Regions from separate parts of the Pseudomonas xanthosomatis genome, predicted to be linked through region 1. Evidence: riboswitches for the same ligand, from Rfam matches in the RefSeq annotation. Region 1 holds a riboswitch; the other holds the start of a gene.
The links. Region 1 has a riboswitch for cobalamin ahead of KSS93_RS14390 (TonB-dependent receptor). Riboswitches for the same ligand answer to the same signal wherever they lie in the genome.

Region 1 (7,282 bases):
GCCGCGCTCCTGCATCATGCGCACGGCCTGTACCTTGGCCTGCTTGTTCATCCGCCCCTGGCCGCTGCGTTGCAGCGCAGCCTGGATGATCTCGGCCATCAGTACCGCCATGTCGGCGGCCGGTTCCACGCTGTTGGCCTGCCCCGGGCTGGCCCCCAGCGGCTGGAAGTGCTGGATGAAGGCCATGGCCGCGTCAAGGCCGGTGACATCGGTGTTGATGCACAGGCTGGCGAACGGTTGGCCGTCGCGGTCACGGAAGATCGCCGTGGCGCTGCGCAGCTGCCGGCCCTTGAGGGTGGTCGGGTAGTCGGGCAGCACCACCGGCGCGCAGCCGGGCTGGCCGTCGGCGGCCTGCATCAGGGCCTTGAAACCTTGGTCCTGCTCGGGGGCGGCGAGGATCGGGCTGCCGACCTGGCGCCCGGACAGCTGGCCGTTGGCGATGGCCACCACCGAGTGTTCGGGGTGGTCGAGGTCGTGCAGGAGGATTTCTACATTGCGCGGGGCAACGCTGGCCAGGGCCTGGAGGGCGGCCTTGAGGACGGTGAAGGTGAGCTTGCGCTCTTGGGCAGCGGTCATGCGGGCAGGCTCTAATCAACAGATGGTTGATTTTTGCATGCTTTGTTGAATTGTTCCAGGTGGTCGCTGGCCCCCTGTAGGAGCCGGCTTGCCGGCGATGAGGTCGTCAGCCACGGCGCAACTCCAGCATCGTGGTTTGCAGGCCGGGCCCTATCGCTGGCAAGCCAGCTCCTACAGGGGTGTTGCGATCAGCTCAGTTTCGGCGTGCGCGGCGGGATCATGCGGCGCGAACCTGTGGCCTCGAAGGCCGCGGCAAATTTCAACAGATTGTTGTCGCTGTATGCCTTGCCGGCGAAGGTCAGGCCCACCGGCATGCCGATATCGGCCATCACGCCCATCGGCACGGTGACGGTCGGCACGCCCAGGTGGCGGATCGCCAGGTTGCCGTTGGCCACCCAGATGCCGTTGCTCCAGGCAATGTCCGCCGACTCCGGGTTTACGTCGGCATCTGCCGGGCCCACGTCGGCCACGGTGGGGAACAGCACCGCATCCAGGCCCTGGGCGTCCATCCAGTCTTCGAGGTCGAGCTTGCGGGTGGCTTCCAGGCCGCGCAGGCCGTCCGGTAGGCTGGCGATCTGGTCCCAGGTTTTCAGGCCGCGCTTGGCCATGTTGACGTACTCGTCCATGCCGGCGGCCAGGTCGTCTTCACGGTTGGGCAGGGTGCCCGGGTCGTGGGGGAAGATCTGCGGGCCGTCGACGTCGGCCAGGCGGTTGAGTTGCGGGTCGTCGTTGGCCCGCAGGAAGTCGTCGAACGCCCAGCCCGACAGCTCCCACAACTCGTCATGCAGAAACTCCTTGCTGACCATGCCGCGGTTGTACACGGTGGGTGCGCCCGGGCGGTCGCCCTCGCAGTTGGACACCAGCGGGAAGTCGGTTTCGACCACTTCGGCGCCGGCTGCTTCCAGCGCTTGGCGGGCCTGCTGCCACAGCGCGATCACGCTGGCGCGGGTGTTGATGCGCTGGCCAGTCGGGCCGCCGATGCCGGGCTTTTCCGAGGTGCCGGCTTCAGGGTCGGCATTGATGTACATGCGCGGCACGGCAAAGCGCTTGCCCTTGAGCGAGTCGGCTGGCACCGCCAGGTCCAGGTACGAAGCCGGGCGCACGCTGGAGGCTGCCGGGATCGGCACCCAGGGTTGCAAACGCCACAGGTCGCCGCGGGTGTCGCTGTCGTCGGCCACCACCACATCGAGGATTTCCAGCAGGTCGGCCATGGTCCGGGCGTAGGGCACCACCACGTCCATGGTCGGGGTCAGCGGCCAGTTGCCGCGTACCGAGATCACCCCGCGCGACGGGGTGTAGGCGCACAGGCCGTTGTTCGAGGCAGGGCCGCGGCCGCTGGACCAGGTTTCTTCAGCCAGGCCGAAGGCGCTGTAGCTGGCGGCAGTGGCGGTGCCGGCGCCGTTGGACGAGCCCGAGGCGAAGGGGGCGGTCAGGTACTTGGCGTTGTACGGGCTTTCGGCACGGCCATATACGCCGCGCTGCATGCCACCGTTGGCCATCGGCGGCATGTTGGTCTTGCCCAGGCAGATGGCGCCGCCGGCGCGCAGGCGCTCGACGGTGAAGGCATCGCGCTGGGCGACCAGGTGCTGAAACGCCGGGCTGCCGGAGGCGGCGGTCAGGCCCTTGACCAGGTAGCTGTCCTTGGCGGTGTAGGGGATGCCGTCCAGCGGGCCGAGGGTCTTGCCCTGGGCGCGGCGGGCGTCGGAGGCCTCGGCCTCTTTCAGTGCCTCGGGGTTGCGCACCACCACGGCGTTGAGTGCGGTGGCGGTGTGTTTGCCGTCAAAGGCGTCGATACGTGCCTGATAGGCCTTGACCAGCTCCACGGCGGTCGTGCGGCCGGTCTCGAGCGCGTTGCGCAGCTCGGCAATGGAAACCTCGGTTACCTCGATCATGCTGTCACCACAGTTGTGCAGGTGGAAAAATCATGGCGGCGAGTGTAGCAAGAAGGTCTTGTTGCACGCAGGCATGCAGCGGGGAAATGGTTCGTTGCAGCGCGGCAGTCCGGGCGCGCTGGCGGGGCATGAATGCTGGTGTGGGAGCGGGCTTGCCCCGCGATACCGGCGCAGCCGGCGCCATCCATCGCGGGTCAAGCCCGCTCCCACGAGGCATCAATCCAGATCAGCCGCCGAATGCCGCTCCGGCACCTGGGTGTCTTCATCTCCCCAGGTGCGGTTGACCCGGGTGCCGCGCTGCACCGCCGGGCGCTGGGCGATGGTTTCGGCCCAGCGCTGCAGGTTGGGGTACTCGTGCACCGCCAGAAACTCGGCCGCACCGTACAGGTTGCCGCGCACCAGCTGGCCGTACCAGGGCCATACGGCGATGTCGGCGATGCTGTACTCGTCACCGCCCAGGTAGGCGCTGTCGGCCAGGCGCCGCTCCAGCACGTCGAGCTGACGCTTGGCCTCCATGGTGAAGCGGTTGATGGCGTACTCGAACTTCTCTGGCGCATACACGTAGAAGTGGCCGAACCCACCGCCCAGGTACGGCGCCGAACCCATCTGCCAGAACAGCCAGTTGAGGCACTCGGTGCGTGCGGCCGGAGCCTTGGGCAGCAGGGCGCCGAATTTCTCGGCCAGGTACAGCAGGATCGAGCCGGACTCGAACACCCGCACCGGCGGTTCGACGCTGCGGTCGAGCAGGGCGGGAATCTTCGAATTGGGGTTCACCTCAACGAAGCCGCTACCGAACTGGTCACCCTCGCCAATGCGGATCAGCCAGGCATCGTATTCGGCGCCGGAGTGGCCGAGGGCGAGCAGCTCTTCGAGCAGGATGGTCACCTTCACGCCGTTGGGCGTGGCCAGCGAATACAGCTGCAGCGGGTGCTTGCCGACAGGCAGCTGTTTGTCGTGGGTGGGGCCGGCGACCGGGCGGTTGATGCTGGCGAACTGGCCGCCGGAGGCGGCTTCGTGCTTCCAGACTTTGGGCGGTACGTAGGGGGACTTGCTCATGGGCGCGATCTCCTGAAAGGCATGTGCAGGCACGGTAGACGTGCATCTATGCCATGGGTTCGGCGCCGGGGGCAAATGGTTGGTGGCCTGGGCTGGCCCTATCGCCGGCAAGCCGGCTCCTGCAGGGGGCGCGTCAATCGGGATTGCGCGTTAGCTTGCCGGCGATGAGGCCATCCGCTCAGAACCGGTAATCCACGGTGGCAAAGTACGACCGCGGCGTGCCCAGCAACCACTGCTCGCCGCTGTACGCCGACTGCGCATACACCCGGTCGAACAGATTGTTCACCTGCAGCCCCAGGCGCACGTCCGGCAGCACTTGCCAGCCGATATTGCCATCGACCACGGTATAGCCCGGCACGCGCTGGCTGTTGGCGGTGTTGGCGTAGCGCTCGTCCACATAGCGCAGGCCGATGCCGGCATCTACCGCCTGGCTGAAGCCTTTGTTCAGCCACAGGTTGGCGGTGCGCCGCGGTACGTCGGTGGGGCGGTTGCCGGCGCGGTCATAGGCGATGCCGCCGTTCACCTCGTCGAACTGGTCGTACTCGGCCCGCACAAGCGCTGCGTTGGCCGACAGCTGCCACTGGTTGCCCAGCGCCAGTTCCAGGCTGGCTTCCAGGCCATCGGAGGTCTGCTGGCCGGCCTGCTGTTTGGCATGGGTGAGCGGGTCGCTGACCAGCAGTTTCTTTTTGACGATGTGGTAGGCCGCCAGGGTCCATTCGCCGCGCCCGGCCCAAAAGCGCTGTTTCAGGCCCAGTTCGGTCTGCTTGGCCTCGGTCAGGTCCAGGCTTTGCTCCGGGCGCAGGGTCAGCAGGTCGCCGACGCCGTCCTCGCTGGTGGAAAACTGGCCGTACAGTGACAGGTCGTCGCTGAGCGCATACACCAGGCCCGCTCGCCAGTTGCCGCCGCGCAGGCTGCGGTCGTTGCGGCTGTTGTTGACCAGGTCGTCGCGGTCGATGTGGTTCTGGTCGCGGCGAATGCCGGTGACCAGCGCCAGGCGCTCGCTCAATTGGGTGCGGTTTTCGGCAAACAGGGCGACGGTGTTGACCTTGGACAGCATCTGCGGTTGTGTCGGGCTGTTGCTATGGAAAGGGCCGGGGGCAGGGTGCCACGGGTCGAGCGGGTCGCTGCTGCCGTCTTCGTAGGGGAAGTTGCTGTCGATGTTGAAGCGGATGCGGTTGGCCTCGACGCCCACCACGGTCTTGCTGGCAAGGCCCAGCAGGCTGTGGTCGAAGGTGAAGCTCTGGCGGTCGCCGACCTGCTCCTGGTTGTGGCGGATTTCCAGGAAGCTGCCGCGCTGCACCGCAGAAGCGGACGGGTCCCAGCTGTAGCTTTCGGCGTTGCGCCAGTGGCGGCGGCTCTTGATGTAGTACAGCTGGTTGCTGGCCGACACGCTGTCGCTCAGGGCCCAGTCGGTGGTCAGGCGTGTCCATTCATCGTGGTAGCGCTGCACATCGTTGCTGACGTTGTAGTTTTTCTTGCGCAGGCTGTCGCGCAGGTGGCCGTCGATCAGCGGGGTGCCGTAGTAGTTGGCCGGCTGCGCGTCACCGCGTTCGTGGGCCAGGGTGAAGCTCAGGTTGTCGCTGGCATCGAAGCGCAGGGCGGCGCTCAGGGCCAGGCTGCGCGACTCGGTGCGGTCAACGTAGCCGTTACCGGCTTGCTGGTTGAGGGTCAGGCGATAGCTCAAGCGCTCGCTCAAGCTGCCGCCACTGTCCATGCCCAGTTGCTGGCGGCCCCACGAGCCATAGCCCAGGCGCAGGTGGTTGCGCACCTCGCCGGTCAGCGGCTTTTTCGGGACCACGTTGATCGTCGCCCCGGTGGCGCCTTCGCCGTACAGCACCGAGGCCGGGCCGCGCAGCACATCGATACGCTCGACCATCCACGGGTCTACCGGGAACGTCTGGGTGCCGGCACCGGTGTACAGGCGTGCGCCGTCGAACAGGGTCATCACCGAATTTTGCCCGGTGAAGCCGCGCGCCGACAGGCCGGTGCCGCCGTCGCCCGGGGTGCCGATGAAGGTCAGCCCTGGGGTGCGGCTTACGGCGTCCTGCACGGTGGCGTTGTTGCGCTGCTGGATCTGTGCCTCGCTGAGGGTGCTGGTGCTGGCGGGGGTGTCCAGGGCGCTGAGGTTCAGCCGCGAGCCAGCCGGGGTCGGGGTGGCCAGGTCGATGCTGCGTGCCTCCTGGCTGTCGGTAACAGCGGTGGAAGGCAGGGTCAGGGGTTCGTCGGCCAAGGCCGGAAGGGCGACGGCCAAACAGGCGGCCAGGGGGTGGAGCTTGCTGAATCGGGACATGTCGTTCCACTGCTGCAGGAATGAATGGATCCCGGTGGAAAACACGCAAAGGCGAACCACGCACGCAGGCGCGCACGCGGATACCGGCCTGCGCCCGCCCACCGCGGGTTGCCAAGTAAGGCTTCAGGCCGGTCTCCGGGCTTGCGAGGGTCGTGAAGCCTTCACCTTCCCATGCCAAGGCACAGTGGTGTGTCGAAGGGTTCGCTCGCTTACCGTTGCGGGGGCAGCGCCGGACTTGTCGCAAAAACGACGCACCGGCTTCCCGTTTCACCCTGCGCGCGGCGGCGCAGGACACCTGAAACTGGCGCGCATCTGACCACCAAAAGTGTGACGGGGCAATGGTTTAGCAGTTTTTACTGATTTTTTTCCGAACTTTTCCCAATGACGTTGTCTCGAAGGGCTGGTTTGTCATTCACTTACGTCATGGAGACTTTTGCCAATGTTCATCCGTAACCCGCTGCGCCACGCCTGCCTGCTGGCACTGATGGGCGCGCCCCTGGCCGCCAGTGCCGCACCCAGCACCGACCCGCTGTTCACCTTCGGCCTGCTGGGCTCGTACGACAGCTTCAAGTTCGAGGGCGGCAGCAGCTCGGACAAGGAGCACCTGGGCCAGGGCGGTGTGTTCGCCAGCTTCGGCAACAAGATGACTGCCGAGTCCGGGCTGATCTATCAGCTGGGGGCCGAGGCCAAGTACGGCAAGAAGAACGACAACAAGCTCAAGGAGGCCCAGGCCGAACTGGACCTGGGCTGGCGCGCCGCGCTGGATGCGCGCAACTTCGTCGATGTCACCGTAGGCGGTGGCTACAGCTGGACCCGCTTCGAGCCCGAGATCAACGACCTCGATACCCGCCTGACCTACAAATCGCCTTTCGCCAAGGCGGCGCTGGGTTACAACCACCAGTTCGACACCTCGACCCTGCGTTTCGAAGTGGGCGCCCGCCACACTATCGACGGCCGTGCGCGCATCAAGGTGGACGATTTTGGCAGCGACAGTGTCGACATGAAGGACCGCACCAACCCTTACGCCGAAGTCACCTTGCTGATGAACCAGCAGGGCAGCATGCCGGTGCAGGCCGGGGTGTACTACACCCGCACCGAGTACAAGGTCGATGGCGATTCGCCGGTGCTGGACAACAACAAGCTCAAGCGTGACGAGTTTGGCGTGAAGGTCGGGTTGGCGTTCTGATCAAAGTGTCCTGTCGCCGGCTTGCCGGCGACAGGGCCGCTACCGGGCATCAGCGCCCGCGTCGTCGCGACACCCGCGCCTCGATGTTCTTGCGCCCGATCAACAGCGCAGGCTTTTCCACCACCGGCTCGTCGGCAAGCCACTTGTACATCACCAGGCAGTCCACCAGCCCCAGCTGGGCATGCCGGTAGGCCTTGGGCAACCGCCCGACCGTGTCGAAGCCGAGCTTGTGCCACAGCGCCACAGCCACTTCGTTGCTGGCCACCACCGAATTGAACTGCA
Region 2 (7,282 bases), 620 kb from region 1:
GATGGCGACTAACCCCTGGTAGCCCCTGCCGATTACATAGTCGGTGCTGATGGCATCGCCCAGATACGCATCGGCCTGCCCCAGGGCGACGGCGGCGACGCCTGCCAGGGTAGAGCGCTGCAGCACCAGCCGGGCATTGGGGTAGAGCTGGCGCACGGCTTCGCTTGGCCAGTAGTGATCGACCATGGCCAGGCGCATGCCGGTCAGGTCGTCAGCGTTGCGCAGGGGGTGGCCGTGACGGGCGACGATCACCGGCAGGTCGTCGGCATAGGGCTGGCTCAATGCCAGCCCTGCATCGGCGGCTTCGAAGGCATTGGAGCTGCCCAACAGGTCTATTTCCCCCCTGTGCAGGGCGGCAATGGCCTGGGCGCGGTCAGGGTAGCGGATGACCTGTACCGGAACGCCCAGCTGTTCGCCGATCAGGCCGGCATAGTCGGCGCTCAGGCCCTCGTAGTCGGCCTGGCTGGTATTGATGTCGAAGGGGGGGTAATCGGGGTGCGAGGTCCCCAGGCGTAGGCCGTTATGCAGCGCCAGCCACTCGCGGTCGGCAAGCGCCAGACGCAGCGGTGGCACGGCGCTTTGCGAGCGGGCCAGCAGATGCCTGGGTTCGCCGGCCGCTTGCGCCAAGCCGGGGGCGAGCGCGAATGCGGCCAGCAGCAGGCACACCAAGGTGCCTTTGCCCATGGTCTCAGACCACGTTGTTGCGTTTGGCCAGGTCGACCATTTCCACCAACGATTCGGCTTTGAGCTTTTCAAGGATCCGGCCGCGGTAGGTGCTGATGGTTTTGGCGCTGAGGTTCATCTGCTCGCCGATCAGCTTGTTGCTCTGCCCGGCGCACAGGCGCCGCAATACCTCCATTTCACGGTTGGAAAGCAGGCCGAGGCGTTCGTGCTCGCTTTCCAGGGTGTTGCTGTTCACTGCCATCTGCGGGAAGGTCGAATACCCCTTCACCAGCGCCTTCAGGGCGAAAACCAGTGCGTCGAGGTCCTCGTCCTTGTTCACGAAGGCACAAATGCCGGCGTCCATGCAGCGGCGCACATAAAGGTCGGCGGGCTGGCCGGTCAGGGCCATGATCTTGGGGGGCGGGTCCAGCAGCTTGAGGCGTTTGATCACCTCCATGCCGTCCAGGTCGGGCAGTCCGATGTCGAGGATGACCACGTCGGCCCTGGTCTTGGCAGCCAAGGTGGCGGCCTCCTTGCCCTTGCCGGTTTCACCGACGACGGTGAAGCGCTCGTTCTCGAGCAGCATGCGCACGGCAAGGCGAACGATGTGGTGGTCATCGACCAGCAGCACGGATGTCATGCAATCACTCCTGTTGAATTGAGCCCGCGTCCTTTGATCCAACAGGCTCAGGTCTGGGGCTGCGAAGCCGGGGCAGCGCACATTACGGAGATTCAGGAGCCTTGGTAATAGGGGAGTATAGGTGTGTTGAAAAGACAACGCGCATTTGTTGAAAAGGACTACAAAAGGGCCTTGGACAGCCCTCTTGCTCATGGCTGGTGTTTAGCGTCAGGCGCAGGCGGGGTGGGCCTTGTGCACTCGCTGGGTTGAAGCGGGGTTGTTGTGCAAGGCCCGGCCAACCCGGGTTGGCCGAGGGCTCAGCTGGCCGCCGCAATTCGGGCAACCACTGCTGAAATGCTGCGCGGCGCAGGCGCTGCAGAAGGTGCATTCGAACGAGCAGATCAGAGCATCCGGGCTGTCACCGGGCAGGTCGCGGTCACAGCATTCGCAGTTGGGGCGTAGCTCGAGCATGGCGTGGCTTCCGTGGTTGGCAAAGCCTGAGTGTGCTACGGCGCCCTGCTACCCGGCAATCGGCTCAGCGCCCGGGGCGGTAAAGGTGGGCGTGGCCGGCGCGGTACAGCGCCGAATCGGCGAACGGCGCATCGCCCAGCACATGGCCGACCAGGATCAGCGCCGTGCGCCTGAAGCCCTTGCTGGCAACCTGTTCGACGATGTCCGCCAGGGTGCCACGGGCCCAGTCCTGGTCAGGCCAGGTGGCCCGGTGCACCACGGCCACCGGGCAGTCGGCGCCGTAATGCGGTAGCAGTTCGTCGACGATGCGTGCCAGGTTGCGGATGCCCAGGTGGATGGCCAGGGTGCAACCATGCCGGGCCAGGTCGGCCAGTTGTTCGCCGGCAGGCATCGGCGAGCTGTCGCCGTAGCGGGTCAGAATCACCGTTTGTGCCACCTCCGGCAGGGTCAGTTCGCAGCCGAGCAGGGCGGCACTGGCAGCGGTGGCGGTGACGCCTGGGATGATCTGGTAGTCGATGCCCAGCTCGCGCAGGTGGCGGATCTGCTCGCCGATGGCGCCGTACAGGCTCGGGTCGCCGCTGTGTATGCGGGCCACGTCCTGGCCGTTGGCGTGGGCCTGGCGCATGGCATCGATGATCTGCTCCAGGTGCAGCTCGGCACTGTTGATGACGGTGTTGGCGCGGTGCCCTTCGAGCACCGCAGGCGGCACCAGGGAGCCTGCGTAGATGATCACCGGGCACTGGTGGATCAGGCGTTGGCCCTTGACCGTGATCAGCTCGGGGTCGCCGGGGCCGGCGCCGATGAAGTAGACCGTCATGAAAAATCCTTGCAGAAAAAAGGCGGATTATCCGCCGTACGCCAGCGCCAGGGTAGCGCCGCCCAGTATTTGCCGGGGCACGCGCAGGCGGGGCGTTGCGCAACGGGTACCGGCCAGCGCCAGGGCAGTGCTTTCGGCGACGCCCCAGCAGCCGGTCTGGGCGAAGGCTGCGGCCGAGCGTTGGCTGAGCAGTGGCTCGAAGCCAAGCAGGTGCTCGGCATCGAAACAGATGAGGGGCAGCCCCAGGCGCTCGGCCAGTGCCAGCAACCCGGGCTCGCGGGCTTTGCGCCGGATGCTGGCGAGCCCATGCAGGGCGTTCAGCGACAGGCCGTGTTCGGCCAGGGTCTGGCGCAGCAGCACCGCCAGGGTTTCCACTGGGCAACCCCGGCGGCAGCCAAAGCCTGCGAACAGCGCAGGGGTAGACATCAGGCGGCGCTGGAGCGGCGGAACAGCCATGCGCTGAGCAGGCCCAGGGCCAGCCAGAATGCAGCGTTGGTCAGCCAGGAGGCGATCTTGAACTGGGTTTCAAGGGCTTCGGGGGCCAGGCTTTCGTGTACCGGTGGTTGCGGCGCGCCAATCACATGCGGGATCACCAGCAGCGCCACGCCCAGCACCTTGAACAACCAGTGCCGTGCGAATACCAGCAGCGCAAGGCCGGCAGCCGTGGCGGCAGCGGTGCCGATCCACCAGCTTTGGCGCAGGCCTAGGTCGGCTGCGGCGGTGCCCGGCAACTCCGGTGGCAGGCCCAGGGTCGGTGCCAGGCAGAACACCGCAAAACCCGCCAGCCCCCACCAGGCGCCGGTGCGCACCCGGCCCGGCTCACGCAGGCTGTACAGCGCCGCGAGAATCAGGGCAAAACCCACCGCCACCACCAGGTTGCCACCGGTGGTGGACAGCACGCGCTGCCAGCCATCTTCCGGTGACCAGGCCTCGCCGCCGTGTTCGTGCTCATGGGCTGCGCCGGCCCCGCCGTGCTCGTGGTGTTCGGCGGCAGGTGCTGCGCTCTCGTAGGTTTCGGCCTGCAGAATCAGCGGGGCCACCCAGAAACTTTGCAGCAAGGTCAGCAACAGGGCTGCGAGCAGCCCGCTGAAGCCCGCGGTGCGGGCAATGCGCGTAATCATGCAGGGATTCTCGGTAACCGGTCAGTGGCAGGGGAAGGCAGCGCTGTGGCGGGTGTCGTGGGCCGCGTTGTGCACGGCCTCGATGTGCGAGAAGCCGGCAAAGTACACCAGGCACAGGCCCAACAGGCTGGCGCTGACGGCGATGACCATGCGCTGGCTGAGGGAGGTAGGGGTGGCGATGCTGTGTTTGGCGGTGCTGATTGGCATGACGCGTTCCTCTGCTGCTTTTGTTGTGGCAACGGGCAAGCGCGGCGACCCCGGGCATGAGCGCCCAGGGGATACGACAGCGCCCGCCCACCGCGGGGTGTTGATATGGCGTCCAGGCCGGTCTCCGGGCTGGCGAGGTGGAGCGGGGCTCCAGGTTATGCGTTTCCTTCCCATGCCGGACTGCTGGCACAGTGGTTCAGACGCATCACTCGCTTACCGTTGCGGGGGCAGCACCGGCTTTGCCAGGCCTTGTAAAAGGCACTTGGCGCACCGGTTTCCCGTTTCACCCCCAATGGGGGCACCTTGACGCAGTGCGCTAGCAAATCACGGGGCAGGGCGGGCGTCAATCGCCGCGGCGGTTGACCGGATTGCAGGCACTGCGTAGCCTTGCCGCTTCGAGGTTCTCCGGCTGCTGCCGGAGCTAAGACGGGAACGCGGTCCAAGCCGCGGCTGCCCCCGCAACTGTAGGCACTAGAGGTTGGCACAGCCACTGCGCACGCGCGGGAAGGCGCCAACCCGCCGGCAACCGCCGGCACGGTGCAAGCCAGGAGACCTGCCTCGCAACGTTTTCGACTTTAAACCGGGCGGGGTGATCCGGTGGCGAACGCGCCCGGCCGGCAACGCCCGTGGCTGTCGCGCCGCATGCCCGCGCCACTGCAGCCAAGGGCACCTCCCATGAAAACACTGGCCAAGCTCCCCGTCACCATCGTCACCGGCTTTCTCGGCTCGGGTAAAACCACGCTGCTGCGCCATATGCTCGACAACGCCCAGGGCCGCCGCATCGCGGTGATCGTCAACGAATTCGGCGAGCTGGGCATCGACGGCGAAATCCTCAAGCAGTGCAGCATCGGCTGTAGCGAAGAAGAGGCCAACGGCCGCGTGTACGAGCTGGCCAACGGCTGCCTGTGCTGCACCGTGCAGGAGGAGTTCTTCCCGGTGATGCGCGAACTGGTGGCGCGCCGCGGCGACCTCGACCACATCCTCATCGAAACCAGCGGCCTGGCCCTGCCCAAACCCTTGGTGCAAGCCTTCCAGTGGCCGGAAATCCGCAATGCGTGCACGGTCGATGCGGTGATTACCGTGGTCGACAGCCCGGCCGTGGCCGCCGGCACCTTCGCCGCCTACCCCGACCAGGTCGACGCCCAGCGCAAGCTCGACCCCAACCTGGACCACGAATCGCCGCTGCACGAACTGTTCGCCGACCAGCTGGCCAGCGCCGACCTGGTGGTACTTAACAAGGCCGACCTGATCGACGCCGAAGGCCTGGCCAAGGTGCGCGCCGAGGTGGCCGAAGAGCTGCCGCCGGCGGTCAAGGTGATCGAAGCCAGCAGTGGCCGCCTGCCGCTGGAAGTGCTGCTGGGCGTGGGCGCCGAGTCCGAGGCGCATATCGATGGCCGCCGCACCCACCATGATTCGCACCACGACGGTGACGAGCATGACGACCACGACCATGACGCCTTCGACTCGATCTCCATCGACCTGCCCGAAGCTGACGAGAACCTGTTGCTCGATGCTCTGACGCAACTGGTGACCGAGTTCGGCATCCTGCGCGCCAAAGGCTTCGCCGCGATCCCCGGCAAGCCGATGCGCCTGCTGATCCAGGGCGTGGGCACGCGCTTCGACAAGCACTTCGACCGCGCCTGGCGCAGCGACGAGGCGCGCATCACCCGCCTGGTGCTGATCGGCCAGGACCTCGACGCCGTACAGTTGGAAGCGCGCCTGCGCCAGGCCCTGGGCGCCTGACCGATGCACCTGCTGCGGACCCAGCCCGGCGGCTTCGTGCCGGACGACAGCATCGCCGACCTCGGCCAGACACCCGCCGATCTGGTGATCCTCTGCAGCGGCGATTCCCACCTGGCACTACTTGCCGAAACCGCCGAGCAGTTGCCAGACGACTTCCCCAGCCTGCGCCTGGCCAACCCCATGCAGGTGCAGAACCACGCCTCGGTCGACCTGTATGTCGATGAAGTGCTGCGCCATGCCAAGGTGATCCTGGTTTCGCTGCACGGCGGCGTGGGCTATTGGCGCTACGGTGTCGAGCAACTGGTAGAGCTGGCCAACCGCGGTGTGCAGCTGATTCTGGTGCCGGGCGACGACCGCCCGGACCCGGAGCTCACCGGCCTGGGCACGGTGGTTGGCGAGCAGGCCGAACGGCTCTGGCACTACCTGCGCCAGGGCGGCAAGACCAACGCCTTCAACCTGTTCAACTGCCTGGCCACCCAGTGGCTGGGCCGTGACTACGCCTGGGACGAGCCGCAGCCGTTGCCGCGCACCGCGGTGTACCACCCGGCCCAGCCCAGCGCCACGCTGCAGAGCTGGTACGGCGAGTGGAACCCGCAATGGCCGGTAGCGCCGCTGCTGTTCTACCGCTCGCATCTGCAGGCGGCCAACACTGCTTTTATCGACGTGTTCTGCCAGCGCTTGCAGGCCTGTGGCCTGAACCCGCTGCCGATTGCCGTGGCCAGCCTCAAGGAGCGCGCCTGCCTCGAGCAGGTCGAGGCGTGGCTCGATGAAGTGCAGGCCGAGGTGATCATCAATACCACAGGCTTTGCCCTGTCCAGCCCCGAGCAGCCCAACCTGCGCCCGCTGCGCCGCGACGTGCCGGTGCTGCAGGCCATCTGCGCCCAGGACAACCAGCCCGCCTGGCAACAAAGCGAGCAGGGGCTGGGCGCGCGCGACCTGGCCATGCACATCGTCTTGCCCGAGCTGGACGGGCGCATCATCACCCGCCCGGTAAGTTTCAAGGACCTGGCCTGGCGCAGCGAGCGCAGCCAGTCCGATGTGGTCTGCTACCGGGCGCACCCCGAGCGCATGGACTTCGTTGCCGAACTGGCCCGGCGCTGGGTCGAGCTGGCAAGGCTCGGCAACGCCGAAAAACGCATCGCCCTGGTGCTGGCCAATTACCCGACCCGCGACGGGCGCATCGGCAACGGTGTCGGCCTGGACACCCCAGGTGCTGCGCTGAACATCCTCCAGGCCCTGCAACAGCAGGGCTACCCGGTGGCCGGGCTACCCGACAGCGGCACCGCGCTGATTCACCAGTTGCTGGGCGGGGTGACCAACGACCTCGACCACCTCGACCAGCGCCCCTGCGCGCAAAGCCTGAGCCTGGCCGACTACCACGCAGCCTTCGCCGCGCTGCCCGAGGCCAACCAGCGCGCCGTGCTGGAACGCTGGGGCGCGCCCGAGCAGGACCCGATGTACCGCAGCGGGCGAATGATGGTCGCCGGCCTGCGCTACGGCCTGACGTTCGTTGGCATCCAGCCGGCGCGCGGCTACCAGGTGGACCACAGCGCGGTGTACCACGACCCCGACCTCGTGCCGCCCCATGGCTACCTGGCGTTCCACTTCTGGCTGCGCAACGGCTTTGCCGCTGACGCGGTG

Region 2: another riboswitch for cobalamin. It lies ahead of cobW (cobalamin biosynthesis protein CobW); the one in region 1 lies ahead of KSS93_RS14390 (TonB-dependent receptor).

The regions. Positions count from the first base shown of each region.
Region 1 covers NZ_CP077075.1:3,209,101-3,216,382, forward strand. The annotation lists gene KSS93_RS14375 (helix-turn-helix transcriptional regulator) at 1-576, opposite strand, end outside; gene KSS93_RS14380 (amidase) at 765-2,468, opposite strand; gene yghU (glutathione-dependent disulfide-bond oxidoreductase) at 2,685-3,524, opposite strand; gene KSS93_RS14390 (TonB-dependent receptor) at 3,703-5,814, opposite strand; cobalamin riboswitch at 5,924-6,128, opposite strand; gene KSS93_RS14395 (outer membrane beta-barrel protein) at 6,254-7,000, shown strand; gene KSS93_RS14400 (GNAT family N-acetyltransferase) at 7,050-7,282, opposite strand, start outside.
Region 2 covers NZ_CP077075.1:3,826,582-3,833,863, reverse strand. The annotation lists gene KSS93_RS17100 (transporter substrate-binding domain-containing protein) at 1-684, opposite strand, end outside; gene KSS93_RS17095 (response regulator transcription factor) at 689-1,303, opposite strand; gene KSS93_RS17090 (DUF1272 domain-containing protein) at 1,511-1,753, opposite strand; gene cobM (precorrin-4 C(11)-methyltransferase) at 1,818-2,570, opposite strand; gene KSS93_RS17080 (cobalamin biosynthesis protein) at 2,598-2,996, opposite strand; gene KSS93_RS17075 (CbtA family protein) at 2,996-3,691, opposite strand; gene KSS93_RS17070 (CbtB domain-containing protein) at 3,713-3,898, opposite strand; cobalamin riboswitch at 3,997-4,219, opposite strand; cobalamin riboswitch at 4,280-4,473, shown strand; gene cobW (cobalamin biosynthesis protein CobW) at 4,574-5,641, shown strand; gene cobN (cobaltochelatase subunit CobN) at 5,645-7,282, shown strand, end outside.